3 regions of the Kitasatospora sp. NPDC048545 genome follow, and region 3 is predicted to be linked to each of the others. Evidence: riboswitches for the same ligand, from Rfam matches in the RefSeq annotation. Region 3 holds a riboswitch; each other region holds the start of a gene.
What was found. A riboswitch is a leader RNA that binds a small molecule or an ion and turns the genes downstream of it on or off. The one in region 3 is predicted to bind cyclic di-AMP.
Positions count from the first base shown of each region.

Region 1: linked by a shared signal. The riboswitch ahead of AB0D10_RS20265 (LysM peptidoglycan-binding domain-containing M23 family metallopeptidase) and the one ahead of AB0D10_RS19410 (M23 family metallopeptidase) in region 3 are both predicted to bind cyclic di-AMP.
Region 2: linked by a shared signal. The riboswitch ahead of AB0D10_RS03080 (glycoside hydrolase family 16 protein) and the one ahead of AB0D10_RS19410 (M23 family metallopeptidase) in region 3 are both predicted to bind cyclic di-AMP.

Region 1 covers NZ_JBEZIQ010000020.1:38,564-47,821, forward strand. Annotated here, with positions in the region: gene AB0D10_RS20260 (MFS transporter) at 1-1,445, opposite strand, end outside; cyclic di-AMP (ydaO/yuaA leader) riboswitch at 1,803-1,940, shown strand; gene AB0D10_RS20265 (LysM peptidoglycan-binding domain-containing M23 family metallopeptidase) at 1,943-2,929, shown strand; gene AB0D10_RS20270 (DUF2470 domain-containing protein) at 3,450-4,169, opposite strand; gene AB0D10_RS20275 (RidA family protein) at 4,301-4,729, opposite strand; gene AB0D10_RS20280 (IclR family transcriptional regulator) at 4,758-5,507, opposite strand; gene AB0D10_RS20285 (sugar kinase) at 5,504-6,733, opposite strand; gene AB0D10_RS20290 (alanine racemase) at 7,004-8,305, shown strand; gene AB0D10_RS20295 (D-aminoacylase) at 8,305-9,258, shown strand, end outside.
Region 2 covers NZ_JBEZIQ010000002.1:224,097-233,354, reverse strand. Annotated here, with positions in the region: gene AB0D10_RS03100 (SDR family oxidoreductase) at 1-147, opposite strand, end outside; gene AB0D10_RS03095 (TetR family transcriptional regulator) at 285-905, shown strand; gene AB0D10_RS03090 (alpha/beta hydrolase-fold protein) at 1,237-2,379, shown strand; gene AB0D10_RS03085 (phenolic acid decarboxylase) at 2,480-2,809, opposite strand; cyclic di-AMP (ydaO/yuaA leader) riboswitch at 3,410-3,573, shown strand; gene AB0D10_RS03080 (glycoside hydrolase family 16 protein) at 3,576-4,853, shown strand; gene AB0D10_RS03075 (hypothetical protein) at 4,938-5,570, opposite strand; gene AB0D10_RS03070 (IclR family transcriptional regulator) at 5,798-6,595, opposite strand; gene aceB (malate synthase A) at 6,797-8,479, shown strand; gene AB0D10_RS03060 (gamma-glutamylcyclotransferase) at 8,622-9,023, shown strand; gene AB0D10_RS03055 (helix-turn-helix domain-containing protein) at 9,144-9,258, opposite strand, start outside.
Region 3 covers NZ_JBEZIQ010000019.1:23,072-32,329, forward strand. Annotated here, with positions in the region: gene AB0D10_RS19395 (sensor domain-containing protein) at 1-28, opposite strand, end outside; gene AB0D10_RS19400 (GNAT family protein) at 215-787, opposite strand; gene AB0D10_RS19405 (hypothetical protein) at 830-1,705, shown strand; gene AB0D10_RS19410 (M23 family metallopeptidase) at 1,830-2,663, opposite strand; cyclic di-AMP (ydaO/yuaA leader) riboswitch at 2,676-2,834, opposite strand; gene AB0D10_RS19415 (YiaA/YiaB family inner membrane protein) at 3,031-3,321, shown strand; gene AB0D10_RS19420 (alpha/beta hydrolase) at 3,442-4,269, shown strand; gene AB0D10_RS19425 (TetR-like C-terminal domain-containing protein) at 4,344-4,910, shown strand; gene AB0D10_RS19430 (SpoIIE family protein phosphatase) at 5,142-7,421, shown strand; gene AB0D10_RS19435 (ATP-binding protein) at 7,655-8,920, shown strand; gene AB0D10_RS19440 (roadblock/LC7 domain-containing protein) at 8,904-9,258, shown strand, end outside.

The DNA.
Region 1 (9,258 bases), on a different contig from region 3:
CAGTTCCACTCGCAGTCCGGCTCGGCCACCGGGTGGTCCTCGGGGTCGAGCACGTTGCCGCGGACGGTGGCGAAGGCGATCAGCCCGCCGCCGGCCAGCAGGCCCGCGCAGATCAGCATCGCGGTGTGGAAGGCGGCGTCGACCTCGGCCGGCACCCGGTAGGCGTCGCCGCTCAGTCCGGCCAGCGCCGGTAGCGCGGCCACCGCGAGCAGACCGGCCGCCCGGGCGGCGGCGTTGTTGACCCCGCTCGCGATGCCCGCGTGCCGGACCTCGACGGCGGCCAGCACGGTGGCCGTCAGCGGTGCGACCAGCAGGGTCATCCCGCAGCCCATCACCGTGACGGCGGGCAGCACGTCCGCCCAGTAGGAGGAGTCGGCGCCGATCCGCAGCATCAGCAGCACGCCGGCGGCGCACAGCAGCGGGCCGACGGTGAGCGGGATCCGCGGGCCGATCCGCTTCCCCAGGCGCCCGGCGCGCGCCGACAGCGCCAGCATCAGCACGGTGATCGGCACCAGCGCGAAGCCGGAGGCCAGCGGGGAGAACCCGGCGACGATCTGCAGCTGCACCACCAGCAGGAAGAAGACGCCGCTGAACGCCGCGTACACGCAGAGGGTGACCAGGTTCACGGCGGTGAACAGCCGGGAGGAGAACAGTCCGAGCGGCAGCATCGGCTCGGGCGTGCGGCGTTCGACGACCACGAAGGCGGCGCCGAGCACCACGCCGAGCACGCCGCTGATCCAGACCGCGGCGGACACGCCCTCGCCGGCGGCGGTCAGGGCGTAGGTGATCGCGCCGAGGGCGAGCGCGGCGAGGACCGCGCCGAGCGCGTCGAAGCGGCCGGAGGCGCTCTCGTCCCGGCTCTCCGGCACGGACCGGGTGGAGACCGCGATCACGGCCGCCGCGAGCGGCAGGTTCAGCAGGAAGATCCAGCGCCAGCCGGGGCCGTCCACCAGCCAGCCGCCGAGGAAGGGGCCGACCGCGGCCGACACCCCGCCGAGGCCGGACCACAGGCCGACCGCCGTCGATCGGTCGTCGGGGTGGAAGACCGCCTGGAGCATGGCGAGCGAGCCGGGGGTGAGCAGCGCCCCGCCGATGCCCTGGACGGCGCGGGCGGCGATCAGTACCTGGATGTTCGGTGCGACGGCGCAGGCCGCGGAGGCGGCGGCGAACCAGACCACGCCGATCAGGAAGACCCGGCGCCTGCCGTACCGGTCGCCGAGCGCGCCGCCGAGCAGGATCAGGCCCGCCAGGGTGAGCAGATAGGAGTTCAGCGTCCATTGCAGGGACGCCAGGGAGGCGCCGAGGTCGGCGCCGATCCGGGGCAGGGCGACGTTCACCACGGTGCCGTCGAGCATCGCCATGCTGGAGCCGAGCACCGTCGCCAGTAGTACCCAGCGACCCTGCGCGGTGCCCAGGCGCAGGGTGCCGGCCTCGGAGGTGGCCACGGCCTGATCCTGCGCCCCGTGGGGCGTACGTGACAAGGCTCACCGGTGGCGTGTCGGCGGCGGGGGCGCTGTGTGAGCGGTCGGCTGCGCGGTGTGGCCGACTTCGGCGCAGGGTCGCGGATCAGTGGCTCGGGGTGAATGGATGGTGTACGCACCGTACTGGGGATCATCCGGAGGGTCACCGGACCCAGGGGGGATCGTTGCGGCTTCAAGAGATCGACATTGCTTCACCCGAACGGATGGGTTTTAGTTCAGCGACCGCCCGGCCAGTCCGGACGGATCCGCCGGGTGGAACGCCGAGTCCTGCCGCTGCCCGGCGGTTCGATCTGAACTCTGTACGGCAGGAGCGGGGGACCCACAGGTAAGTCGCCGGACCGGAGTTCGCGCCTCAGGGCGCGGGCGTCCAGGGCCGGCTCGGGGTGAAGCCGCGCATGCGGCCGGGCAACTCCAGCCCGAACCCGACAGCTCACCTCGCAGGCGTCGGAGAGGAAACTTCCATGCCTGCTCAGGCTCGTCGTATCGTCCTGCCCCGCGCCGCCCGCATCGGCATCGCCACCGCCGTCACCGGTGTCTCCTTCGCCCTCCCGCTCGTCACCGCGATGAGCGCCCAGGCCCACACCGCCCCCGCTGCCCCGGCCGCGCCCGCCGCCGTCGCGCCTGTCGCCGCCGCCAAGCCGGTCGAGAAGGCCGCTCCGGCTGCTCCGGCCGCCGCGGCCGCCACGTCCGAGAGCTACCGCGTCGTCAGTGGTGACACCCTGTCCAAGATTGCCGACGTCAAGAACGTCGAGGGTGGCTGGCACGCGCTGTACGAGCAGAACCGCTCGGTCGTCGGCGCCAACCCGAACCTGATCTTCCCGGGTCAGCAGCTCACCCTCGCCGGCCACGCCGCCGCGCCGGCCGCCGCGCCGTCCGCGGACGCTGCCCCGGCCAAGCCGGCCGCCCCGGTTGCCCCCGTGAAGCCGCAGACCCAGGTCACGGTCAAGACCGAGGCCGCCAAGCCCGCCGCCCCGGTGCAGACCCAGGTTCAGACCGCCGCTCCGGCCACGGCCGTGACCGCCGCTCCGGTCGCCGCCACCTCCGGCTTCGTCGCGCCGCTGGCCAACCCGGTGCTGGGCGAGGCCTACGGTGTGGCCGGCTCGATGTGGGCCTCCGGCCACCACACCGGCCAGGACTTCGTCGCCTCCACCGGTACCCCGCTGCGCGCCGTCGCCAACGGCGTCGTGGTCAAGGCCGGCAACGGCGGCGCCTACGGCAACGAGGTCGAGATCAAGCTCGCCGACGGCCACTACGCCCAGTACGCGCACCTCTCGGTGATCGGCGTGAAGATCGGTCAGACCGTCACCGTCGGCCAGCAGATCGGCCTCTCCGGCGCCACCGGCAACGTGACCGGCCCGCACCTGCACTTCGAGATCCGCACCGGCTCGGAGTACGGCTCGGACATCAACCCGGTCACCTACCTGCGCGCGCACGGCGTCGCGCTCTGACCCTCCGGGGATCAGGTCCAGGGTTTCAGGAACCACCACTGCTGCGGAGCGAATCGGTCCTCCGGGATGGTCATGTCGGGTGACCGCTCGACCGGATGATCGCCGTGCAGTGGACATGGGCGCGGGACACGCCCAGGCCGGCCCGGCTCGCGGGATTCACCTCCCTCGCGAGCCGGGCCGGCCGCTGCCGTTTCCGGGGCGCTGCCGTTTCCGGGGCGCGACGTTCCGGGTGCGTGACCTTCCGGGAGGCGGGGCGGCAGGGGCGCGGGGCGGTTCGATGCGGGGCGGGCCGTTGTCGAGGCCGGCGGCGTCGGCGGTTTCGTTGCGCGGGTGGTGAGTCGGCCGGGGATCGCGGGTGGGCGACGGGTCTGCCGAACGCGCTGGAACAGGTGGGGAGTTCGGTGCTCCGGCGGCCGGGCTCGGGCGGTTCCGCGTCGTCGGGTGAGGGCCGTTGGGCGAGGGTCGTCGGGTGAGGGGCGGCGGGCCGGCTTCGTCTGGCGAGCGGTCGCGGGGTGTCCGGTCAGCCGCGGTGGGCCGGCAGGCCGTACTGGGCGGCGGCCAGCAGGTCGTGCATCCGGTGGCCGAAGTCCTCGGTGTCGCGGGCCGGTTCGGGGAAGACCAGGCGGACGTCGCGGTGGCCGTCGGGGTGGTCCAGGCGCAGCACCAGGCCGTGGCGGTCCAGGGCGAGCGGGCGGACGTCCGGGTTCCGGGCGAGTAGCGCGGGGTCGAGGAGGCGGGTGAGGACCTCGATCGCGTCGGCGTGGTCGTCCGCGAAGTGGGTGAGCATCGCGGCCTCGTGGCGGGCCATCGGGTCGGGGCCGGCGAGGGAGAGGTCGGCGGCGGTGACCGCTCCGGTGCCGTACGGGGTGGCGAGGACGGCGTGGGCGACGTCCACGCGCAGGTGGACGCTGAGGCCGTCGTCGGCGAGGTGCGCCAGTCGCAGCCGGCCGGCCAGGGTGAGCCGGCCGCGGACGCGGTCCCGGACGGCGACGGGGGAGACGTCGGTGACGTCGAGGACGACGGCGAGGCCGTCGGTGGCGTGGGCGGCGGCCACGGTGAGCGGGGCGTCCAGCGGGGCGCGCATCCGCAGGCGGGAGCCGTGGGCGGAGACCGGAGTGTCGAGGTCGTGGTGTTCGCCCAGGGCGCGGACGGCGAGCGAGGAGGTCGTGCTGAGCAGGCTCTGGATCCGTTCGGCGGTGGTGGGCTCGGGGACCTCGGTGTCGCCGGTGGGCTGGCTCATGGACGGACCTCCAGATAGTTAGGTGAGCCTAACCTAATGTTCGCGGTTGGGGTTCGGCAAGCAGGCGCCGGGACGTGCCGAAGGGCCCGGACGGGCGGTCCGGGCCCTTCGGCACGTCGGGCGGCGCGGTGTCAGGCGACGACGGCCTGGGCGTCGATCTCGACCAGCATCGGCTCCTGCGGGAGCTCGACGAAGACGGTGGTGCGGCAGGGCTTCACTCCACCGGGCTCGATGTTCTCCTCGATGAACTCGGCGTAGGCCTCGTTCATCAGTGGGAAGTCGGCGCGCTTGGTGAGGTACACGCGGAACATCACCACGTCCTCGATCGTGGCGCCGCCGGCCTCGACGACGGCCTTGACGTTCTCCAGGGTGCGCCGGGTCTGCGCCTTCACGTCGCCGTGGTGGAGGTACTCGCCCGTCGCCGGGTCCTGCGGGCCCTGCCCGGAGACCTGCAGGATCGGGCCCTTGCGCACGCCCTGGGAGAAGGTCCAGGCGGGGGCCGGGGCGCCCTCGGTGCGGATCTCGGTCTTCTCGCCGATCGGGGACTGCTCGGGGGGCATGGGACTCCTCGGATCTCGTGACGGTTCGTCAGCGGTGTTCGGGGCGGCCGCAGTCGGCCGAGACGGTGCGGGCGGTGGCGAGCAGCTGCGGGAGGAGGTCCAGCACCTGCTCGTACGGGAGGACGACGTCCGGGACGGAGATGGACGCGGCGGCGACGACCCGGCCGCTGGCGTCCCGGATCGGTGCGGCGACGCAGTTGATGAAGGCCTCGTGCTCCGCGTGGTCCTGCGCCCAGCCCTGGGCGGCGACCTTCTCCAGCTCGGCGAGCAGCGCCTCGGGCGTGGTGAGGGTGTGTTCGGTGTGCGGGGTGAAGTCGATCCCGGCCACCACCCTGCGCCGCTCCGGCAGGGGCAGGTCGGCCAGCAGCACCTTGGACACGGCCGCGCTGTGCAGGGCGGCGCGCAGGCCGATCCGGGAGTACATCCTGACCGGGTGGCGGGAGTCGAACTTGTCGATGTAGACCACCTCGCCGCCCTCGTAGGCGGCCAGGTGCACGGTCTGACCGGTGGCGGCGTTCAGCTCGGCCAGGTGGGGGGCGGCGATCCGGCGGATGCCGCGCTGCTCCAGTGCCAGGCCGGAGAGGGCGAAGAGGCCGGCGCCCAGGTGGTAGCGGTAGGCCGCGTCGCGGTAGACGAACCGTTCCTCTTCGAGGCTCTGGAGCAGTCGGAGCACGGTGGTCTTGTGGACGCCGAGCACCTCGGCGAGCTGGTCGAGGGAGCGTTCGCCCTCGCCGAGTTGGGCGAGGATGCGCAGGGCGCGGGTGACGGTCTGGCTCATCGTGCTCCGCTTCGAGGGCTGGGGTTCCCGCTCATTGTGCCCGGGCCCGGGCGGGGGCCCGGCGTCCGGTCACCGGCGCCGTGGGCGTCGTCGGCGGGGGTGGGGCCGCCGGTCCGTGCGCCGTGGCGGGCCTGCGCGGGGTCGCTGGCCCGTGCGCGGTCGGGGGTGAGGGCGGGGCCGGTGATGCCGTCCGCGCTGACCCGGGTGGCGGCCCAGTCCGCGGGGGAGGCGTCGAGCAGGGCCGACACCACGGCGGCGGGCGGCAGTTCGGCCTGGTCGCCGTGGGCGGTCAGCGCGCAGGCCGCGCTCAGGTGGCCGAGCCGCAGCCGGCGGCGCTGGTCCAGGCCCCGGACGGTGCCGGCCAGGTAGCCGGCCGCGAAGGCGTCGCCCGCGCCGGTGGCCTCCACCACCTCGACGGCGAGGGCCGGTTCGGTGACCGTCGTGCCGTCCCGCTCCAGGGCGGTGACGTGCCGGTCGGCGTCCTTGACCACGAGGGTGGCGGGCGTCGGGAAGCGGCGGCGCAGTGCGACGGGGTCGCCGGTGCCGAAGGCGGCCTGCGCCTCGTCGGCGCCGAGCAGCAGCAGGTCGGCGGCGTCCAGCAGCGGCGGCAGCACCGACGGGTCGCGGTCGCGCCAGAGCGACGGGCGCCAGTTGAGGTCGAAGCTGACCAGCCGGCCCGGGCGGCGGTCGGCCAGCAGGGCGCGCAGCAGGGCGAGGCAGTCGTCGGAGAGGGCGGCGGTGATGCCGGACAGGTGCAGGAGGCGGGCGTCGGCCAGCAGCGGGGCGGCGGCCGGGTCGGCGAGCAGCGCGGGGGAGAGCGCCGCGGCCGCGGAGCCGCGCCGGTGGTAGTGCAGCCGGCTGCGGCCGGGGCCGAGGTCGTGGTCGTGGCCGGTGGTGCCGCCGACCTCTTTGAGGTAGAGGCCGGTCGGGCGGTGCGGGTCGACCGCGACCGCCGAGACGTCCACGCCGCGGGCGGCGACCTCGGCGAGCAGCCGCCGGCCGAAGCCGTCCGCGCCGACCCGGCTGATCCAGGCGGTCGGCACGCCGAGTGCGGCCAGTGCGCCGGCCACGTTGGACTCGGCGCCGCCGACGGAGAGCCGGAAGTTCGCCACCGACTCCAGCGGGCCCGGGCGGTCCGGGAGCAGGACGGCCATCGACTCGCCCACGCACACGGCCGTCGGGGGAGGACCCGGGCGGGTCGCCCCCGGGATGTCCTGTCGCGGCATGTGCGGGGCTCCTCGTCTGCGGCCGTTCCGCGGGGAGCGGGCCGACTCCGTTGACCGTGTCCGTTGACCGTGCGTCGACTCTGCCGGGCGACCGTCCGCGAAGGGTGCGGGCCGGGTTCGCCGGGCGTGTGTCGGTTCGTCGAGCGTGAGCCGGTTCCCCGTGGAGCGTGGGCCGGTTCCGTTGACCGTGATCCGGCGCCGATGCTAGAACCGTGCTGCCAGCATGTGCAACCCGCGTTGCGCATGTTGCAACATGACGGAAGGAGGATCGTGGAGCAGACCTTCGCAAGCAGCGGCACCGGGCCCGGGATCGCCGTCGGCGCGGTGGCGGCCCTGGCCGACGAGCCGCTGGACTGGCGGTTCAAGGCCGCTCCCCCGCAGTCGTGGGGCCGTACCGTGCGGGAGTGGCTGGCCGACGGCCCGACCCTCTCCTCGCTCGGCACCCCGCTGCTCACCCTCGACGGCGCCGCGGTCGAGCACAACGTCCGCACCATGGCCGACTGGTGCGCCAAGGCGGGCGTCGCGCTCGCCCCGCACGGCAAGACCACCATGGCGCCCGCCCTCTGGCAGGCGCAGCTCGCCGCCGGGAGCCACGGCATCACCCTCGCCAACCTGCCTCAGGTCAGGGTCGCCCGTGCCTTCGGGGTGCGGCGGATCCTGCTCGCCAACACCCTGCTCGACCCGGCCGGACTGGCCTGGCTCGCCGACGAACTGGCCTCCGACCCCGGCTTCGCCTTCCTCTCCTGGGTCGACTCCACCGAGAGCGTGCGGCTGATGGACGAGGCGCTGCGCGCCGCCGGCGCCGAACGGCCGGTCGAGGTGCTGGTCGAACTCGGCGGGCCCGGCGGGCGGACCGGTGCCCGCGGCGTGGACGCCGCCGTCGAGGTCGCCGCCGCCGTGCTACGGGCCCCCATGCTGCGCCTCGCCGGCGTCGGCGGCTACGAGGGCGCGCTCGCGCACGACGCCACGGCCGACGGGCTGGCCGCCGTCCGAGGCTACCTCCGGACCTTGGCCCGGCTCCACGGCCGGCTCGCCGGCGCCTGCCCGGACGACGCGCCACCGGTGGTCACGGCCGGCGGCAGCGCCTACTTCGACCTGGTGGTCGAGGAGTTGGCCGGCCTGCCGGACACCCTCGTGGTGCTGCGCTCGGGCGCCTACGTCGCCCACGACGACGGCTTCTACCGGGGTGTCTCGCCGTTCGCCCGGGGCGCCGGCGAGACACCGTTCCGCGGCGCGCTGCACGGCTGGGCCCGGGTGGTATCCCGACCCGAACCACAACTCGCCCTGCTGGACGCCGGAAAGCGCGACCTGCCCTTCGACGAGGGCCTGCCCGAGCCGCAACGAGTGCGCGGTGGAGTCGAGTTGACCGGAACGACGGCACGGATCACCGCGCTCAACGACCAGCACGCCTTCCTGAGCGGCGCGGGCGACCTCGCGCCGATCGGCGCCGTACTGCGCTTCGGCGTGTCGCACCCGTGCACGGCCTTCGACAAGTGGACGGCGATCCCGGTGCTGGACTCCGCGGACGCCGCCGAGCCGAAGGTCACCGGACTGGTCAGGACGTTCTTCTGATGGCCGGGGCGAGAACGGCCGGACCGGGCACGCCGGGCCCGACGGGCCCGACGGTATTCCGCGGCGCCACCGTCGTCGACGGCACCGGCGCCGACCGCTACCGGGCGGACGTGCGGATCGCCGACGGCCTGATCACCGGGATCGGCGGGCGCCTCGACGCACCCGACGTGGTGGACGCCGACGGACTGGTCCTGACCCCCGGCTTCATCGACATGCACGCCCACTCCGACCTCGCCCTGCTGCTCGAACCCGAGCACCCGGCCAAGGTCACCCAAGGCGTCACCTGCGAGGTCCTCGGCCAGGACGGCCTGTCCTACGCCCCGGTGGACGACACCACGCTGCCCGCGCTGCGCCGCCAACTCGCCGGCTGGAACGGCGATCCGGCCGACCTCGACTGGGACTGGCGCGACGTCGCCGGCTACCTGGACCGGATCGACCGCACCGGGGTCGCCGTCAACGCCTGCTACCTCGTCCCACACGGCACGCTGCGCACCCTCGTCATGGGCTGGGCCGACCGGCCACCCACCCCGGCCGAACTCGACCGGATGCGACAGGTGCTGGCGAAGAGCCTGCTGGACGGCGCGGTCGGCATGTCCAGCGGTCTCAGCTACACGCCCGGGAGTTACGCGGACACCGCCGAACTGGTCCAGCTGTGCACCATCGTCGCGGCCTACGGCGGCTTCCACGCTCCGCACCAACGCTCCTACGGAGAAGGCGCGTTGGAAGGATACGCCGAAATGGTGGAGATCTCCCGGCAGAGCGGCTGCGGGCTGCACCTGACCCACGCCACGATGAACTTCGGCGTCAACCGGGGCCGAGCCGGCGAGCTGCTGGAACTGGTCGACCGGGCGCTCGCCGACAGCGTCGACCTCACCCTGGACAGCTACCCCTACCTGCCCGGCTCCACCACCCTGGCCGCCCTGCTGCCGAGTCGGGCCACCGAGGGCGGCCCG
Region 2 (9,258 bases), on a different contig from region 3:
GCGGTCGAGGGTCTCCTTCAGGCCGTCCTCGTTGACGTCGACGGCGACGACCTTCCCGCCCTCGGCGAGGATCCGGTGCACGGTGGCCCGGCCGATGCCCGAGCCGCCGCCGGTGATCAGGACGTTCCGCCCGCTGAAGCGCTCCATGGTGGTACTCCGTTCGTTCGTGGTCTCTCGACCTCAGGAGGCACGGTACGCCCATGTGGCACATTGTGCCAATAAGTCTTGACGTGCCACTCATGCGCAGCGTGCCACTGTGGCACCACCCCGCGTAGGCTGACCCCGTGACCGGACGTCCGACCCTGAACCAGCGCCGCCGTGACGCCACCCGGCTGGAGATCGCCCGCACCGCCGCCGCGCTCTTCGCCGAGAAGGGCGCGGAGGCCACCACCGCCGAGGAGATCGCCCTCGCCGCGGGCATCTCGCTGCGGACCTTCTACCGGTACTTCTCCGTCAAGGAGGACGCCGTCGCCCCGCTGCTCGCGGCGGGCGGGAGGCAGTGGGTCGAGCGGCTCGCCGACAGTCCGGCCGACCTGCCGCTGCGCGAGGCGCTGGAGAGCGCGGCGGTCGCGTCGCTGACGCCGGCCGACGAGGCGGGGGCCGAGATGATGCGGTGGACCCGCAGCCTGTTGCGCGACCCGCAGCTGGAAGGAACCTGGCAGCGTGTCCACGCCGACTCGGAGGTGCGGCTGCGCGCCGTCCTCGCCGAGCGCTGCCCCGCGGGCGCGGATCCGCTGGAGATCCGGCTGGCCGCCGCCGCCGCGACCGCGGCGATCCGGGTCGCCCTGGAGCAGTGGGCCGCCTCCGGCGCCCCCGCCACCGGCCCGGACTCCCCGCGCGACCTGGGCGCCCGCTGCATGCGTGAACTCACGGCGGGGCTACGGCTCTGGGAGCGTCTGTCCTGAGTCCGGCGGGTGGCGGTCGACGGTCGGCGGCTCGTCCGCCCTCGGGTCGCCGGTGGGTGGCGACGGGTCGTGGGGCGGAGGAGCTCGGGGCGCGTGCTTCAGTCGACGGATGACAGATGACAGATGTCGAAATCTGTCATCTGAAATCTGTCGGTTGAACTCTGTCACCCGAAACCGGACATCCGCTCCCCGTGACCTCCCAGCTGTCATCAGCGGGCTCCCAGCTGGCGTTAGGGTTGATCTTCGCGCCCCGGTGGGGGGAACCGGGGTCGACTCCTCGGATGTCCCCAGCGGAGGGGGCCGGAGTTCGAGGCGTGGGAGCAAGTAGGACATGGGTCTGACGAGCCACAAGGTGCTGGCGCTGACCGTATTGATCGCCGTCGTGGTGATGGGGGGCACGGTCTGGCTCTGGCCGAGACTGGCGGGGAGGACCTGGCAGGCGGTGCTCGGCCGGATCGGCGCGCTGTTCGCCACCCAGCTCGCCGTCCTCGCGGCGCTCGGTCTGGTGGCGAACAGCTACTTCGCCTTCTACAGCAGTTGGGACGACCTGCTGGGCACCGGGGACACCGGCCCGGTGGTGATCCACAACAAGGCGGACGCCTCCGGACGGCTCCTGGTGGAGACGATCGGCCACGCCTCGGTCAAGGGTGGCGGCGCGATGGGCCGCGAGCCCGGTCAGTCGGGCGAGATCCGCAAGGTCCGGATCGACGGCGCGGTCAGCCGGCTCTCCACCGAGGGCTACGTCTACCTGCCCCCGCAGTACTTCCAGCCGGAGTACGCGCAGAAGCAGTTCCCCGCCGTGATCGTCAGCACCGGCTTCCCCGGGATCGCCGAGAACCTGATCACCCGGTTCAACTACCCGGGTGCGGCGCTCAAGCTGCTGCAGGAGGGCCGGATGCAGCCGACCGTCATGGTCCTGGTGCGCCCCTCGCCCGCTCTGCCGCAGGACACCGAGTGCGAGGACATCCCGAACGGACCGCAGTCCGACACGTACTTCACCAAGGACGTGCCCTCGGCGATCCAGGCCAGCTTCCGGGTCTCCTCCGACCCGCAGGCCTGGGCCTTCATGGGCAACTCGACCGGCGGCTACTGCGCGCTCAAGCTGGCCATGCGCCACCCGGACGTCTTCCCGACGGCCGTCGCACTCTCCGCCTACTACGACGCCGCCGACGACCCGACCACCGGTGACCTGTTCGGCGGCAGCAAGCAGCGCCGCGACGAGGCCAACCTGATGTGGCGGCTGAAGAACCTGCCGCAGCCGAACGTGTCCGTGCTGCTGGCCGGCACCAAGCGGGGCGACGGCGACTACCGGCGGGAGACCGAGGCCTTCGTGGAGTCGGTGCGGAGCCCGATGAAGGTCTCCTACAGCATGCTCGAGAACGGCGGCCACAACTTCGAGACCTGGAGCGCGCTGCTGCCGTCCTCGCTGGAGTGGCTGTCCCAGCACCTCAGGGTGCCGAACCCGACCGCCTGACGGCCGGACGACCGAACGGCCGAACGGCCGAACCACCGAACCACCGAACCCCCGGAGCCACGGCTCCGGGGGTTCGGTCGTCACGCGGTCGTCGCGCGGCTCAGGCCACCCGCTCCAGCGTCCCGGTGTGCAACTGCCCGACTCGGCCGCCCTCGCCCTCGAAGGTCCAGAAGGCCCGCACCGTCAGCTTGTTGAGGTCCATCACGTGGCTGACGGTGATCCCGCTCTGCTCCGTCCAGCTGACGAAGTAGATCTCCGGCGCGACCTCGGCGACGTGCAGCCGCACGTCCTCCCACTGGCCCGCGGACTCGCCGAGACCCTCCCAGCGCAGCCGCGTGCCGTCGGCCGAGTAGGTGTTGCGGAAGGCCGCGCCGTTGTCGGCCCGGAAGACGTAGGTACGGCCGGCGAAGGCGGGCGGGGACGCGGTCATGGTGGGGCGGCTCCTCGTTTCGTGGTGGAGGCGGTCTTGTGCACGGCGGAAAATCTCGGAGTTCCAATTTATCCGACCGGGTGCACTCGGTCAGATCTTTGCCATGGTCGGGATCACCGACGCGCCGCCGGCCGGGGCCCGGGGCTCGGGGCCCGAGGCTCGGGGTCCGGGGCTCGGAGCCAGCGGCCGGGACGGGCCGGACCGCACCGGCCGCCCGGAGCTCACCCGGGCACCGGACTCCGGACACCACACCCGGGTCGGCGCCCGCTCGCCCGACCGGCCCCGTCCGAGCCGCCCCGTCCGAGCCGCCCCGTCCGAGCCGCCCCGTCCGAGCCGCACTGTCCGAGCCGCACTGTCCGAGCCGCCCCGCTCCCGGCATCGGGCCGGGTGCCCCGCAGGTCATCCTGCGGATCATCCCGCCGGGCAGGAATATTGATCAACTCGGCCGCCACGCAGCGTCGTTGATCGACACCGCTGTGACCTGCGCGACAACCGACCCGGGGGAGTTGTCCGTTCACGTACGGCCTGCCTAGCCTGCAACGGTCGTCCGCCGTCGCGGACCCCGCCGCCGGGACGCCGAGTCCCGTCCACCCGCCGGCGGGTCACCGAGCACCACAGCGGACGGGAGCGGGGGAACCAAGGTCGGCGCCCGACCCGTGCGCTCGCGCACACGGGTCGAGGCTAGGGGTGAAGCCGCGCCACAGGCGGCCGGGCAACTGCAGCCCGAACCCGACAGCTCACCTCGCAGGCGTCGCAGAGGTCGCCCATGCCCCAGCCTGCCGCCCGGCGCAGCGCGCCGCGCCACGCCCGTCCCTCCCGTCGCGGTCGCAACGCCGCCTTCGCCGCCACCGGGGCGCTCGCGATCAGCGGCGCCGGCCTGCTCGGACTGCCGTCCGTCGCCGGTGCCCAGGCCGCCACCGCGCCGACCGTCACCCAGGACCGCCTCGCCCCCGCCGCCATGGTCGCGGGCAAGGCCTCCACCGCCTCGCTGAGCCTGCACTCCTCGGCCTGTTTCACCGCGAAAACGGTGGGGGTGGGCGTACGCGACGCGAGCGGCACCAACCTGGACTTCCCCGGCAACGCCTCCAACGTGCAGATCTGCCCGAGCGGCGTGAACTTCACCAGCGCCGCCCGCACCCTGCCCGCCGGCACGTACAGCCAGTTCGGCTTCTGGCAGGACGTGGCCGGTGCCTGGCACAACCTGCCCGCGCAGCAGCTGGTGGTCTCGGCCACCGGCACCACCGCGCCGACCCCGGCGCCGACGGCCACCCCGAAGCCGACGGCCACCCCCACCCCGAGCGCCACCGCCACCCCGTCCACCTCGGCACCGTCGTCCCCGGCACCGTCGTCCCCGGTCGCCGGCAAGTCGCTGACCTGGTCCGACGAGTTCAACGGCTCGATCTCCTGGGGCCAGCGCTGGGTCGGCGACAAGAGCACCGCCTACAAGTACGGGAACCACAACCCGGACGACAACAAGCTGGACTGGCTGAACAAGAACAACGTCAGCGTCGCCAACGGGGTCGCCACCTTCACCGCCACCCCCGGCGGCCCGGCCCTGGAGAACGGCAAGCAGTCCTGGAACACCGGCTTCCTGACCACCGAGGGCTCCAGCGAGGGCTTCCAGGTCAAGACCGGCGACTACGCCGAGACCCGGGTCAAGCTGCCCGCCGGCACCGGCGCCTGGCCGGCCCTGTGGACCTGGAAGAACGGCAACGGGGAGGTCGACTCCTTCGAGTACCACCCCGACAACCCGAACCTGCTGGAGCTGACCAACCACGTCAACCCCGGCAACGGCAAGTACTACACCGACGCGAGCGCGATCGCGAAGGACCAGTGGGTCACCATTGGTACCTACTACGGCGCCAACTCGGTGGACTGGTACGTCAACGGCGTCAAGGTCTTCTCGGACGGCAAGGGCGTCGGCGCCAACTGGTCGGCGTACCTGATCCTCAACCTCTCCCTGAGCGCGGGGCAGTACCACCCCGCGCCGCAGGGCACCGCCCCGATCACCATGGCGGCGGACTACGTCCGCGTCTACCGCTGACGGGTAACCCGTAGGACCGTCCCACCGGGCGCCGGAGGCCGGCAGCCGCTCGCCGGCGCCCGGTGCCCGGTGGGACACCGCGGCTCAGGAGTCGCCGGACGTCTCGACGACCTTGATCTCGTACGGCTGCCGGTGGTTCTTCCCGAACGGGTCGTCCGCGCTGCGCACCGCGACCGACCCGCCCTCCAGGAGCCCGAGCGGCACAGCGGGGGAGAGCCGGACCGGGACGAGGGCCGTCGCGCTGCGCCCCTCCTTCAGGCCGGGACCGAACACGCAGCGGACCTGTCGGCCGAGCGCCACGACCTGGCAGTCCTCGGGGAAGTACGGGCCCTCCGCGGTCACCCCTTCCGGAAGGGTGACGGTGACCGTGAACGGGGACGCGGTGGTGTCCGGGCCGTAGTTGGCGACGAAGGCGTGGATCGTCGTCGTGCCACCGGGCACCGCCGGACCCGGGTCGAGCCGGACCACCTCCAGGTGGGAGTGGGACGGCGCGGCGACCACGGCCGGCAGGGTGGACGCCTCGGGCGCGCCCGGCGCCGGGACCAGGGCCGGCAGGGTGGACACCCCGGACGTGTCCGGCGCCGCGACGTCGACCGCGGGCCGCGGCTCCGGCCGCTGCTGCAGCGCCCAGGACGGGCCGGAGCCCAGGACGGCCACCGCGCAGCCCGCCGTCACCGCCGCGACCAGTCCGGCAGTGCCGGACCTCCGCTTCCTCACGCCGTTCCGTGCGCTGCCGCGCACTCCCCGGTGCTCCATGCCGCTCACCCTGCTCCCGTGCTCCGGCGGCCCGCGCCGTCGCGGGCCGCGTCCGCACCAGGGTGGCCGAGCCGCCGTCGGACGAGAGTGGCAACCCGCCCGTCGTGCGCCCGAACGGAGGACACCGGCGGCTGCGGGGATCCACGGTTGTCCGGATCGGCGTGTAATGCAGGCGGGTTGAGTGGGCGTCAGGGGGCGAGGACCTGCCCGAGCCGGGTCGCGATCTGCTGCATCACCGGGACCAGCGAGGCGGCTCCGGCCTGCTCCTCCAGGGCCCGGATGCGGGCCTCCGGGCCGGAGACCGAGAGCGCGGTGGGCGTCGGCGCGCCCGGGACGGCGAGTGCGATGCAGCGGACGCCGATCTCCTGCTCCTGGTCGTCGACCACGTAGCCGCGTTCGCGCGCCTCGGCGAGCTGGCGCAGCAGCTCCTGCGGGTCGGTGACCGTGTACTCGGTGTGCGCCGCCAGCGGGTTGGGGCCGAGGACGGCGCGGGCCTCCTCCTCGGGCAGCTGGGCGAGCAGGGCCTTGCCGACACCGGTGCAGTGCGGCTGCACCCGCCGGCCGACCTCGGTGAACATCCGCATCGAGCGGCGTGACTGCACCTGGCCGACGTAGACCACCTCGCCGCCCTCCAGCACCGCCAGGTTGGCGGTCTCGCCGGTGGCCTCCATGAGTTCGGCCAGGTAGGGGCGGGCCCAGCTGCCGAGGAGCCGGCCGGCGGTCTCGCCGAGGCGGATCAGCCGGGGGCCGAGGGTGTAGCGGCGGGCGGTGTCCTGGCGGACATAGCCCTGCTGGACGAGGGTACGAACCAGTCGGTGGATGGTCGGCATCGGGAGGCCGGAACTGGTGGAGAGTTCGCTGAGCGTGGCCACGCCGCCCGAGTCGGCCAGTGCCTCCAGGAGTTGGAAGGCGCGCTCGACGGACTGCACGCCGCCGCTCGCGCGGTCGGCGCCCGTCGTCGATGCTGTGTCGGGGGTCGCAACCACCGGCGTTCCCTTCGCTGTCGGGGAGGAGTAGAGTCCCGGCGACCTCATCAACAAACCGTTGAAATTCTGTATCGCGGAAACTAGTCTCCACCTTACAGAATCGAACTCGCCGACAGGTGGGTATCGATCGAGGAAGTTCCCGAGGGGGCTCCCACCGGAGTTCCCTTCGCCAGGCTCAACCGTCTTAGGAGTGTCCTGCTCATGGCTGCAGATCAGGGGTCCTCCCCCAGCCTCCGGCCGGGGGTACCGCCAACCGCCTCCTCTCCTACCGCTCCGGTCGTCACCGTCGCCGGTCCGCGCGTCCACCGTGCGGAGGAGGTGCTCACTCCGGAGGCGGTCGCCTTCGTCGTCGGCCTCCACCGGGCCTTCGAGGGGCGACGGCAGGAACTCCTGGCCAGGCGGAAGGCCCGCCGCGCCGAGATCGCGGCGGCTGGCACGCTGGACTTCCTCCCCGGGACCGCCGACGTCCGGGCCGGTGACTGGAAGGTCGCCGAGGCGCCCCGCGCCCTCCAGGACCGCCGGGTCGAGATCACCGGTCCCACCGACCGCAAGATGGTCATCAACGCCCTCAACTCCGGGGCGCGGATCTGGCTCGCCGACTTCGAGGACGCCACCTCCCCGACCTGGGACAACGTGGTCAGCGGCCAGATCAACCTGATCGACGCCTTCGAAGGCCGGATTCACTTCACCACGGCGGCCGGCAAGGGCTACACCCTCAAGCCCGCCGCCGAACTCGCCACCGTCGTGGTCCGACCGCGCGGCTGGCACCTGGACGAGAACCACCTGCTCGTCGACGGCACCCCGGTCGCCGGTGCCTTCCTCGACTTCGGCCTGTACTTCTTCCACAACGCCGCCCGGCTGCTCGCCAAGGGCGCCGAGGACCCCAACTCCGGGCCCTACTTCTACCTGCCGAAGACCGAGAGCCACCTCGAAGCCCGGCTCTGGAACGACGTTTTCACCCACGCCCAGGCCGAACTCGGCATCCCGTACGGCACCGTCCGGGCCACCGTCCTGATCGAGACCATCACCGCCGCCTTCGAGATGGACGAGATCCTCTACGAGCTGCGCGACCACGCGGCCGGCCTCAACGCCGGGCGCTGGGACTACCTGTTCTCGATCGTCAAGAACTTCCGCGACGCCGGCGCGCACTACATCCTGCCGGACCGCAACAGCGTCACCATGGCCTCGCCGTTCATGGCCGCCTACACCCGAATGCTGGTGCAGACCTGCCACAAGCGCGGCGCGCACGCGATCGGCGGCATGGCCGCGTTCATCCCCAGTCGCAAGGACCCCGAGGTCAACGCGGCCGCGCTGGAGAAGGTCAAGGCCGACAAGGACCGTGAGGCCGGCAACGGCTTCGACGGTTCCTGGGTCGCCCACCCCGACCTGGTGCCGGTCGCCCGGGCCTCCTTCGACGCGGTGCTCGGCGAGCGGACCGACCAGAAGGACGACCCCGGTCCGTCCGAGCCGGTCACCCCCGCCCAGCTGCTCGACATCGCCGGCGCCGGCGGCACCTGCACCCACGCGGGGCTGCACAACGCCGTCCAGGTCGGCATCCGCTACATCGAGGCGTGGCTGCGCGGAATGGGGGCGGTCGGCATCTTCAACATGATGGAGGACGCCGCCACCGCCGAGATCTCCCGCTCGCAGATCTGGCAGTGGATCCACAACGGGGTGGTGCTCGCCGACACCGGTGAGAAGGCCACCGCCGAGCTGGTCCGCACCCTGGTCGCCGCCGAACTGGCCGAACTCCTCGCCGAACTGGGTGAGGAGACCTACAGCACCGGCCGCTGGCGCGAGGCCGCCCGGCTCTTCGAACAGGTCGCCCTGGCCGAGGAGTTCGCGGACTTCCTGACCCTCCCCGCGCTGCCCCTGCTGGGCTGAGCCCAACCTGGTCCGCCGCCACCGCAGGCGCCTGCCAGGCTGTAGCACTCCGGCGGCCCGTTACTCCGTTCCGTACGGCGACGAATCCACCTGTCCTCTCGTTGCCGTACGGAACGGCCTTTTCCCCCTGAGGAGTTCACCCATGCCGCGCATCTTCTTCAACGGCCAGGCGATGGTCGGCGGCCCGTTCCACGCCAAGGTCGCCGACGCGCTGATCGGGCCCGTCCGGACCGCCCCCGGCTACCGCTTCTTCTCCATCGACCACAGCGGCGGCACGGACGTCTGCCCGGGGCTGCTGCCCGACCCGGCCGTCGACACCGCCATCGAGGGCGAGCTCTACGACATCAGCCTGGAGCGGTTGCGGGACGTCGTCCTGCCCGGTGAGCCGCGTGAGCTGGAGCTGGGCGTGATCAAGCTGGAGGACGGCTCCGCGTGCTTCTCCATGCTGCTCGCCCGGGGCGAGGTCGAGCGCGGCGTCCACCGCGAGATCACCCACCATGGTGGCTGGCGCGCCTACCTCGCGACGATCGGGCGCGAGGCCTGAGGCCCGAGGCCCGAGGCGCGGGGATCGCGCCGGCGGGCGAACAGGTGACGGCGAACGAATGACAGCTGACAACTTTCGTCATCTGTCATCTGTCATCTGTTCGCTGAAAGCCGTCAGCCGTCAGCCGTCAGCCGACGGCCGCGGTGCGACGGCGCCCGCCACCAGTCCGTCGCCCAGCGGGCTGCGCCCGTACAGCACCCGGCGGCCGTGCCGGTTGCGCTCCAGCAGCCCCGCC
Region 3 (9,258 bases):
GCTCCAGCGTGCTTCGGCTGCTGCTCATGTCCCGGCCCCCGGCCCTCGTCCTGACGGTCGTCCGCGTTCGCTGACGTCGTACAGTCTGGCCGGACCGGTGGGTCGGGGGGCATCCGGAGGCCTGGCGGATCGGGGGTGGGGTTAACCCCCCGCCCGCGGGCCCGCCGGTCGCCGGCCGGCCGCGGGCCGGCTCGGCGCAGGCCGCTCGCCCGGTTCAGCCGGTCGGGCCCGGCCACTCGTCGACGAGCAGCGCGTAGCGGTACGAGTCGGACCAGGCGCCGTCCTTGAACCGGTCCTGCCGCGCCCGCCCCTCCAGCCGGAACCCGAGCTTGGTGAGCACCCTGGCGGAGGCCGTGTTGTCCACGTCGACCCGGGCCGCCAGCCGGTGCAGGTCCAGGGTCCGGAAGGCGAAGTCGCAGAGCAGGCCGGTGATCTCGCCCGCGTAGCCGTGGCCCCAGGACGCGCGGCCGAGGACGTAGCCGAGGTGGGCGGAGCGGTACGTCCCGAGCGTGAGCGAGGCGTGCCCGATCGGCGTCGCGTCCTGCGGGTCCTCGGCGTCGACGAGCCTGGTGACGGCGAGCCGGTAGGTGTCCCGCTCCTCGGCCATCGCCTCCTCCAGGTAGAGCTCGATCTGGTCGGCGCAGGACTCGCGGTCGCAGGGTTCGAAGGGCAGGTGGCGGGTGACCTCCGGGTCGCCGAACAGCGCGTGCAGGGCGTCCACGTCGCCGTCGGTGTGGTGGTACTCGCGCATGGCCAGCCGGGGGCCGACGAGTCGTACGGGGACCATGGCTGCCGACCCTACCGGCCCCCGGCGACTACCGTTCGGACTATGAACGACGAAGACCTGCGGCTCGCCCCGCGCACCAGGGCCGCCGACCTGCTCGCCTGGGCGGCCGAGCAGGGCCGCACGCCGGTGGCCGAGGGGCCGCTGCGCGCGGTGCTGGCGCTGCTGGAGCTGGGCGGGAGCAGGATGCACGACGGCTGGCCCGAACTGACCTCCGACGCGGTGGAGCACCTGCTGTACGAGCGGCTCCACCTGTACGTCCAACCCCTGCCCGAGGAGGACCCGCTCGCGTACGGCGACGCCGTCCGGCTGCTGATCGACCACCAGCGGGCGGCCCGGCGGCTCAACGCCAAGCGCCAGGAGCGGCTGCACGCGGAGGCCGAGTGGCAGGGCGAGGTCGCGGCCGGGCTGCTGCGCCGCGCCGACCTGGTGACCTGGCCCCGGCTGTACACGCTGCTGCTGCACGCGTACGGGGTCGACGTCACGGACGGGGCGGCGGTGCGGGACTGGCTGGCCGGCTTCGGGGAGCTCGCCGAGGAGGAGCGGCTGGCCGCGTACGAGGCGCTGGCGCCGGCCGGCTGGCTGGACGAGCCGGACGAGCAGGGCTGGGGACCGGGCCGGGTGCTGTCGGTCGGCATGGCCACGGACGGCGCGCGGCGGCTGCTGGAGCAGGGCCTGATGCGGCGCAGCTACCGCAACCTGGCCGAGCTGAACGCGCTCGGCCGGCCGATGCCGGACGAACTGACCGGTGACTTCGGGCAGTTCGAGGAAGCGGCGGTCGACGCGGCGCTCGACCTGTTCGGGGTGTGGACGGTGCCGGGGCTGCCGCGGCTGCTGGTGGAGGAGTTCCCGGAGCTGGCGCCGGAGCCGGGCCCGGAGGAGATCGACGCGTACCTGGCGCAGCTGCCTGCGGAGGAGTGAGACGTCGTGACGGAGCCCCCGGTCGTCGCGTACGACCGGGGGCTCCGCACTGCTTCCGGGGCTGCCCGGGGGGCTCCGGGGGCTCCGCCCGCCTCCGGGCTCCGGGGCCCCGGCGGAGGGTCCGCTACGGGTTGAGGCCGCGCTGCTGGAGCCAGGGCTCGGGGTCGACCGGGGCGCCGCCGCCGGGGCGGACCTCCAGGTGCAGGTGCGGGCCGGTGACGTTGCCGGTGGCACCGACCTTGCCGATCTGCTGGCCCGAGGTGACCTGGCCGGCGCCCTTGATGATCGAGGAGAGGTGGCAGTACCAGATCTCGGTGCCGTCGGGCAGCGTCTCGACGATCCGGTAGCCGTAGGAGCCGGACCAGCCGGCCGAGGTGATGGTGCCCTGGCCGAGCGCGTACACCGCGGTGCCGGTGTCGGCGGCGAAGTCCAGGCCGGTGTGCACGTTGGCCCAGTAGCGGGCGCTCTGGCCGTAGTGGGCGGAGAGCCGGTAGTCCTTCACCGGCAGGGTGAGGGCGGCGGCGCGCTTGGCCTCGGCCTCCTTGGCGGCGGCCTTGGCCTCGGCTTCCTTGGCGGCGGCCTTGGCCTCGGCCTCCTGCGCGGCCTGCACGCGGGCGCCCTCCTCCGCGGCGGTGCGCTGGCTGTCGGCCTGCTGCTGGATGCGGGCGGCGAGCGCGAGGCCGGGGTCGGCGGAGAGGGCGACCGGGGTCTCGTCCGGGACCTCGACGGCGGGGGCGGCGGCCGGGGTGGCCGAGGCGAAGCCGGTGGCGCCCAGGGTGGCGGCGACCGCGGTGACGCCGAGCAGCGGGGAGGCGCCGCGGGTCTGACGCGGCATCCGGTGCCGGTTGGTCTCGACCTCGGGGCCGAAGGCCTCGGGCGCGTCCGCGCCGGGGTGGTCGAGGAGCTGGGTACCGGCTGCGGGGCCGGCCGGGTGTGCCGGGGTGTGCGTCGACGCCACGGAGGCGCGCTCCTTTCCTTCCTTCGCGCCTACCGGGTTAGCTGACGGGTTCGGAGCAGGAAGGTCTCCTACGGCCGGGCCGGGGCCCCGCCGATTCACCCCAAGGAACGTGGTTCCCCGGCTCCCTGACCTGCCCGGAGGCCGGCCGACGGGATTAGGCGACGGCGCACGGTGCCGTCTGGGTACGGCGTTGACGACCGCGCTGCGTTATCAAACGTTAATCCTAGGGCGCTCCGATTCCAAGCCATCCGTCCGGGACGACTGCGGAGCGGATGATCGGACGTCAACGAACGACCCCTCATGCGAGCACCCCATCTGAGTACCCCTACTCATGTGCGGTCACACCGGGCGGCCGCATCCTGGCACCATGAGCGCACCGATGCAGAACCGCACCACGGCCGCGTACTACGTCCAGGCCATCCTCTCCTTCGCCCTGTCGGGCACCGCCGTCGCGGTCGGGATCGCCTACCTGCCGGTCGGCGGGTGGACGCGGGCCTTCCTCGGGATCGGCCTCCTCTACACCATCACCTCCGCGTTCACCCTGGCGAAGGTGCTCCGGGACCGGCACGAGTCGAACGAGATCGTCAGCCGGGTCGACCAGGCCCGGCTGGACAAGCTGCTCAGCGAGCACGACCCGTTCAGGGTCGAGGGGGCCTGACGCGGGAGCGCCCGATCTCCTCCCGCGTCCGGACGCTTGACAGCTAAGGCTATTAGCCTTAGCTTTATGGCTATCGGCAGCACCGCCGATGCCCGCGACGGCGGACCGAGGAGGCCCACCATGAACGCCACCGACACCCCCGACACCCAGTACCTGGCCCTGCCCGGCGGGCGCATCGCCTTCGACGACACCCGGCAGGGCGACGGCACCCCCGTCGTCCTGCTCCCCGGCATGCTCGACAGCCGGGCCGCGTACCGGCACCTCCGCCCCCTGCTCGTCGCCGCCGGCCACCGGGTCGTCACCGTGGACCTGCGCGGCTTCGGCGAATCCTCCATCGCCTGGGACGACTACGGCCCGGCCGCCATCGCCGACGACGTCCTCGCCCTCCTCGACCACCTCGGAATCGAACGCGCCGTCCTCGCCGGGAACTCCTACACCGGCGCCACCGTCGTCAAGGCCGCCGGGGACGCGCCGGAGCGGGTCGCCGGAATCGTCCTGATCGACGCCTTCGTCGAGAACCCGCAGCCGGGCACCCTCATGCGCGGCGCCCTGCGCCTGATGGGCGCGGCGATCGTCCACTGGCCCACCTTCTGGGGCTTCTACCTGCGCCGGATGGCCTTCCCCGGCGCCAAGCCCGCCGACTTCGACCCGTACGTGAACGGACTGGTCGCCGCCCTGCGCACCCCCGGCCGCAAGACCGCCACCCGCGGCTACGTCAGCGGGGACTCCGCGCCGGCCGGCTGGACCGCCGCAGTGCGGTGCCCGGCACTCGTGGTCATGGGCAGCAAGGACCCCGACTTCCCGAAGCCCGAGCTCGTCGCCGACCGGCAGGTCGCGGCACTCGGCGCGCGGAAGGCGATGATCGAGGGATCCGGGCACTACCCGATGGCCGACGCCCCGCAGGCCACCGCGGACGCCCTGCTGCCCTTCCTCGCCGAACTCGCCTGACCGCCGGCGCCCGACGTTCCCCGCCGGCGCCCGACAGATTCCCCGCCCGACTCCCGTACGGAGAACCCGAAGCCATGCCCCGCGTAGGACTGACCCCCGACCAGGTCGTCGACCACGCCCTCGCCCTCATCGACGAACAGGGCGCCGAAGCACTGACCCTGGCCGCGGTCGCCGCCCGCGCCGGGGTCGCCACCCCCTCCCTCTACAAGCACGTCAGCGGCGGCCTCGCCGAACTGCGGCGGATGATCGCCGTCCGGGTCACCGAGGAACTCGCCGACCGCCTCGCGGACGCCGCGGTCGGCCGCAGTGGCGACGACGCCGTGGCCGCCGTCCTGCGCGCCTACCACGCCTACGCCACCGAGCGCCCGCACCGCTACAACGCCCTCCCCCAGGCCCCGCAGCCCGACGACGACCTGGCCCGGGCCGCCACCCGGCTCGTCGGCGTGATCATCGCCGTCCTGCGGGAGTACGGCCTCGACGGCTCCGAGGCGATCCACGCCGCCCGCACCGTCCGCTCCCTCGCCCACGGCTTCGCCTCCCTCACCACCGCCGGCGCCTTCCGGCTCTCCGAGGACCTCGCCACCACCCAGGAGCGCCTCATCACCACCCTCACCACCGGCCTCCGCAGCTGGCCCGCGTAGCAGGCCGGGCAGTCGGGGCGGCCGGCGGCCGATCCTGATGCCGTACGGGTGGCCGCCGTCGGCGCTGCCGCTGCGTCCGGTGCGCGCGGTGGCGCAGGACGGCCCGGACGACCGGACCCCGGTGCTGGTGCCGGTGTTGGTGCCGGTGCCGGTGCGGCGGCTCGGTCACCCTTCACCGTCCGGGGACTCGGTCACCCTTCACCGTCCGGGGAAATGGGGTATTAAGAATCAGTGCCCCCCTCCGAGGACGAGAACCGGACACCGGACGAGAACCGGACGCCGGACCGGCGCCGGACCCCACTGAGCAGTCCGACCGCCCGCAGTGCGATGCGCTGCGTGCGCCTGCTGCTCGGCTGCGCCGACGCCGCCGAACTGCTGGGCACCGTCCTGGCCGAGGGCCCGGTGTGGATCACCGGCGAGGGTTCCGCGCTCTACCTGCTGGATTCGGCGGGCATGCTCCGGCTGACCGTCTCGCACGGACTGCCGGACTGGGCGCACGAGCGCTACAGCGTGGTCGATCCGGCCGGTGAGCTGCCCGCCGCGATGGCCCTGCGGCTGCGCCGCCCGTACCTGTTGAGCCCGGAGCACACCAGCGTCGACTACCCGAACCGGAACACCGGCATGGGCACCGGGATGGTCGCCGTGATCACCCTGCCGATGGTCGTGGACGAGCGGCCGGTCGGCGTGCTCGCGCTGGCCCTGGCCCACCGGGGCACCGTCCCCCGCCGTGACCTGGACGTCCTGGAGACGATCGCCGAGGCCTGCGCGCACCGGCTCTCCCACCTGCTGGACCACGCGGACGCCAGGCTCCCGCGGGACGCCCGTTCGCCGCACGGCGTCCGGTTATCCGACGGCCCGGCGCCGGAGGGGGCGGACGCGCTCCCCATCGGGCTGGCCCACCCGCTGCTGTCACTCGCCGTCCGGTCCGCCGGGCACGGCGCGTTCGAGCGCGACCTGGTCACCGGGGAGAGCTTCTGGGACGCCGCGGCGTTCCGGGTGACCGGCCGGCCGGTGTCCCCGGACGGTGCCGCCCCCGAACTGGACCGGCTGGTCCATCCGGAGGACCTGCCGGACGTGCAGGCCGCGCTCGCGGAGGCGCTGGCCGCCGGCGGGCGCTACCGGATCGGCTACCGGGTGCTGCGCCACGACGGCGGGGTGGCGCAGGTGGAGGAGTCCGGCGAGGTGATGCTGGACGTGCACGGGCGGCCGGTGCGGATCGCCGGGCTGCTCTCGGACGTCGGGCACCGGGAGCGGCCGCCGGCCGACGAGGGGGCTTCGCCGGGCGCCGCCCGGACGGCGCTGCTGCTGGCGCTCACCCGGGCCCTGTCGCGGGCGGTGACCGTCCGGGACGTGACCACCGCGGTGACCGACATCGTCCGCCCGGCCCTCGGCGCCGCGGGCATCGTCCTCGACCTGGTGGACGAGGGCCGGCTGCTGCCCGTGTCGCACACCGTCTACGGGGGGCCGCGCCGCACCGAGCTCACCCGGCTGGCGGACCTGTCGGAGTCCGTGATGCAGCGTTCGCTGGCCCGTTCCGCCCCGCTGTTCAGCGAGCCCTCCGCCGCCCGCGCCCGGCGGGACCCGCTCGCCCCGGCCGCCTGGGCGGTGCTGCCGCTGGTCGCCTCCGGGCAGCAGGTCGGTTCCTGCCTGATCACCTTCGCCGCCGAGCGGGCGTTCAGCCGCGAGGACCGCACCCTGTACTCGGCCTTCGCCGGCATCCTCGCGCAGTCCCTGGAGCGGGCCCGGCTGTACGACACGCATCACCACCGGGCCACCGAGCTGCAGCGGGCGATGCTGCCGCGCACCCTGCCCCGGTTGCCTGGAGTCGCCAGCGCCGCCCGCTACCTGCCGAGCACCGAGGGGATGCAGATCGGCGGTGACTGGTACGACCTGCTGCGGCTGCCGGACGGCCGGATCGGGCTGGTGATCGGGGACGTCCAGGGACACAACGCCGAGGCCACCGCCGTGATGGGCCAACTGCGCAGCGGCCTGCGGGCGTACGCGACGGACGGGCACGACCCGGCCGCCACGCTGACCCGCACCAGCCGGCTGCTGTCCGAGCTGGACACCGACCTGTTCGCGACCTGCCTCTACCTGACGCTGGACCCGGCCGACGGCGAGCTGACGGCGGCCCGGGCCGGGCACCCGTCGCCGGTGCGGATCACCGCCGGTGCCCGGGCCGTGGAGCTGGACCTGCCGGGCGGGCCGCCGCTGGGGGTGGACCCGGACCTGCCGTACCCGCTGGCGGTGGACCGGCTGGCGGTCGACGAGACGCTGCTGGCGTACACGGACGGGCTGGTCGAGGACCGCGAGGAGGACTACGACGAGTCGGTGCAGCGGATGCTCGGCGGGCTGGAGCTGTGGGCCCGGCAGGCCGGACCGGGCCGGATCGGTCCGGCGCCCGCGCTGGAGCGGCTGGCCGACCTGCTCACCCTGAACGTCACCGAGCGGCGGTCCCGGCCGGATGACGTGGCACTGCTGCTCCTGCACCGGATGTCACCACTTCCGTAACACCTTGCACACACATCCCACACACCCCCTGGCGCGAATCGGCCATCGGACCGACCGGTGGCCCGTCCCGACCGCCCCGACGGGGCCTGGCCGACCCATCGTCAGCTGCGGCGATCGCGGGCGAACGAGTCCGGATTGAGGCCGGATTGACTCGATATTGACGAGATCCGGTCACTTGGCGAGATCCGTTCACACCTTCGTAGGATCATCACCCTAGAATTCGCGGCGTGACGATGACTCAGTGGTCCGTAACGGCAACCGGCGTACTCGCCGTCCTCGCCCTCGTGGCCGCCGCGCGGTACCACGCCGTGTCCGTCACCCAGCGCGGCCGTGCCAACCGGCTGCAGCACGAACTCGCCCGCCTCCAGGACCAGCTCACCGCCGAACTCTCCCGCCGCGGCGCCGAGCTGGCCGCCGTCCAGCAGGAGCAGGAACTCACCGCCTCCACCCAGCGGGCCTTCCTCAGCGTCGCCCGCCGGATCCTGGTGATGGCCCACGACCAGCAGGCCCTGCTGGACGAGATGGAGCGCACCCACGACGACCCGGCCCTGCTGGAGGGCCTGCTCAAGGCCGATCACGCCGCCGCCCAACAGGCCCGGCTGGCCCAGACCCTGGCCGTGCTGTGCGGCGCGCGGGCCGGCCGCCACTGGCCGGAGCCGGTCCCCCTGGAGGACGTCGTCCGCGGCGCCCAGTCACGCATCCTGCCGTTCCAGCGGGTGGTCGTCCGCAGCCGGATCGAGACCGCGGTGGTCGGCGCCGCGGCCGAGGCGCTGATCCACGCGATCGCCGAGCTGCTGGACAACGCCACCCGCTACTCCCCGCCCAGCACCCAGGTGTTCGTCACCCTCATGCCGGTGCACAACGGCGCCGTCATCGAGATCGACGACGGCGGCGTCGGCATGCCCGAGCAGGCCGTCGCCAAGGCGTCCGCCGCGCTCGCGGGCGGCAGCACCCTGGAGGTCTCCCGGCTGGGCGAGGTGCCCCAACTGGGCCTGGCCGCGGTCGGCCGGCTCGCCGAGCAGTACGGCTTCCGGGTCACCCTCAGCTCGGCGCCCTCGCCGTACGGCGGCGTGCGCGTGGTCCTCCTGCTCCCGAACGCGCTGCTCACCGAGCCGCTGCCGCCCACCGTCCCCGGCCTCGGGCCGGACGACCGGGCGTTCAACCCCGACCCCCGACCGGTCTCCCCCCTCGGCCACCCCCTGGTCGAGGCCCCGCCGCCGGGCCCGGGCCCCCTCCTCGGCGACACCCCGCCGCCACTGCCCCGCCGGAGCCACCGGCGCGACCGCGCCAACCGCCCCGCCCAGCACGCCGCTCCCCCACCGCCGCCCGCCCCGCCGTACCGCTCGGCCCGGGACGCGCAGGCGTTCATGGCGATGTTCCAGGCCGGTACCGCCAGCGGCCGATCGGCCGCCCGGGCCCAGGCCCAACCCGGCCCCACCGACCCTGCTTCCCCCCGACTTCCCCAGCGCTCCGGAGAGTTCCATGACCACCACCCCTGACCTCGGCTGGCTGCTCGCCGACATCATCGCCGTCCCCCAGGTCCAGCACGCCGTCGTCGTCTCCAACGACGGCCTGGAGATCGGTCGCAGCGCGGGCATCCCGCGCGAGGACGCCGAACGGCTCGCCGCCGCCTGCTCCGGACTGCAGTCGCTGGCCCGCGGCGTCGCGACCGGTTTCGGCGGACCGGGCAGCGCCACCCGCCAGATCATCATCGAGTACGGCGGCGGCTACCTGTTCATCGTCGCCGCCGGGGCCGGCGCGCACCTGGCCGTGGTGACCAGCGAGGCGGTGGACGCCGGCCTGGTCGCGTACCAGATGCAGGTCCTGGTCGAGCGGA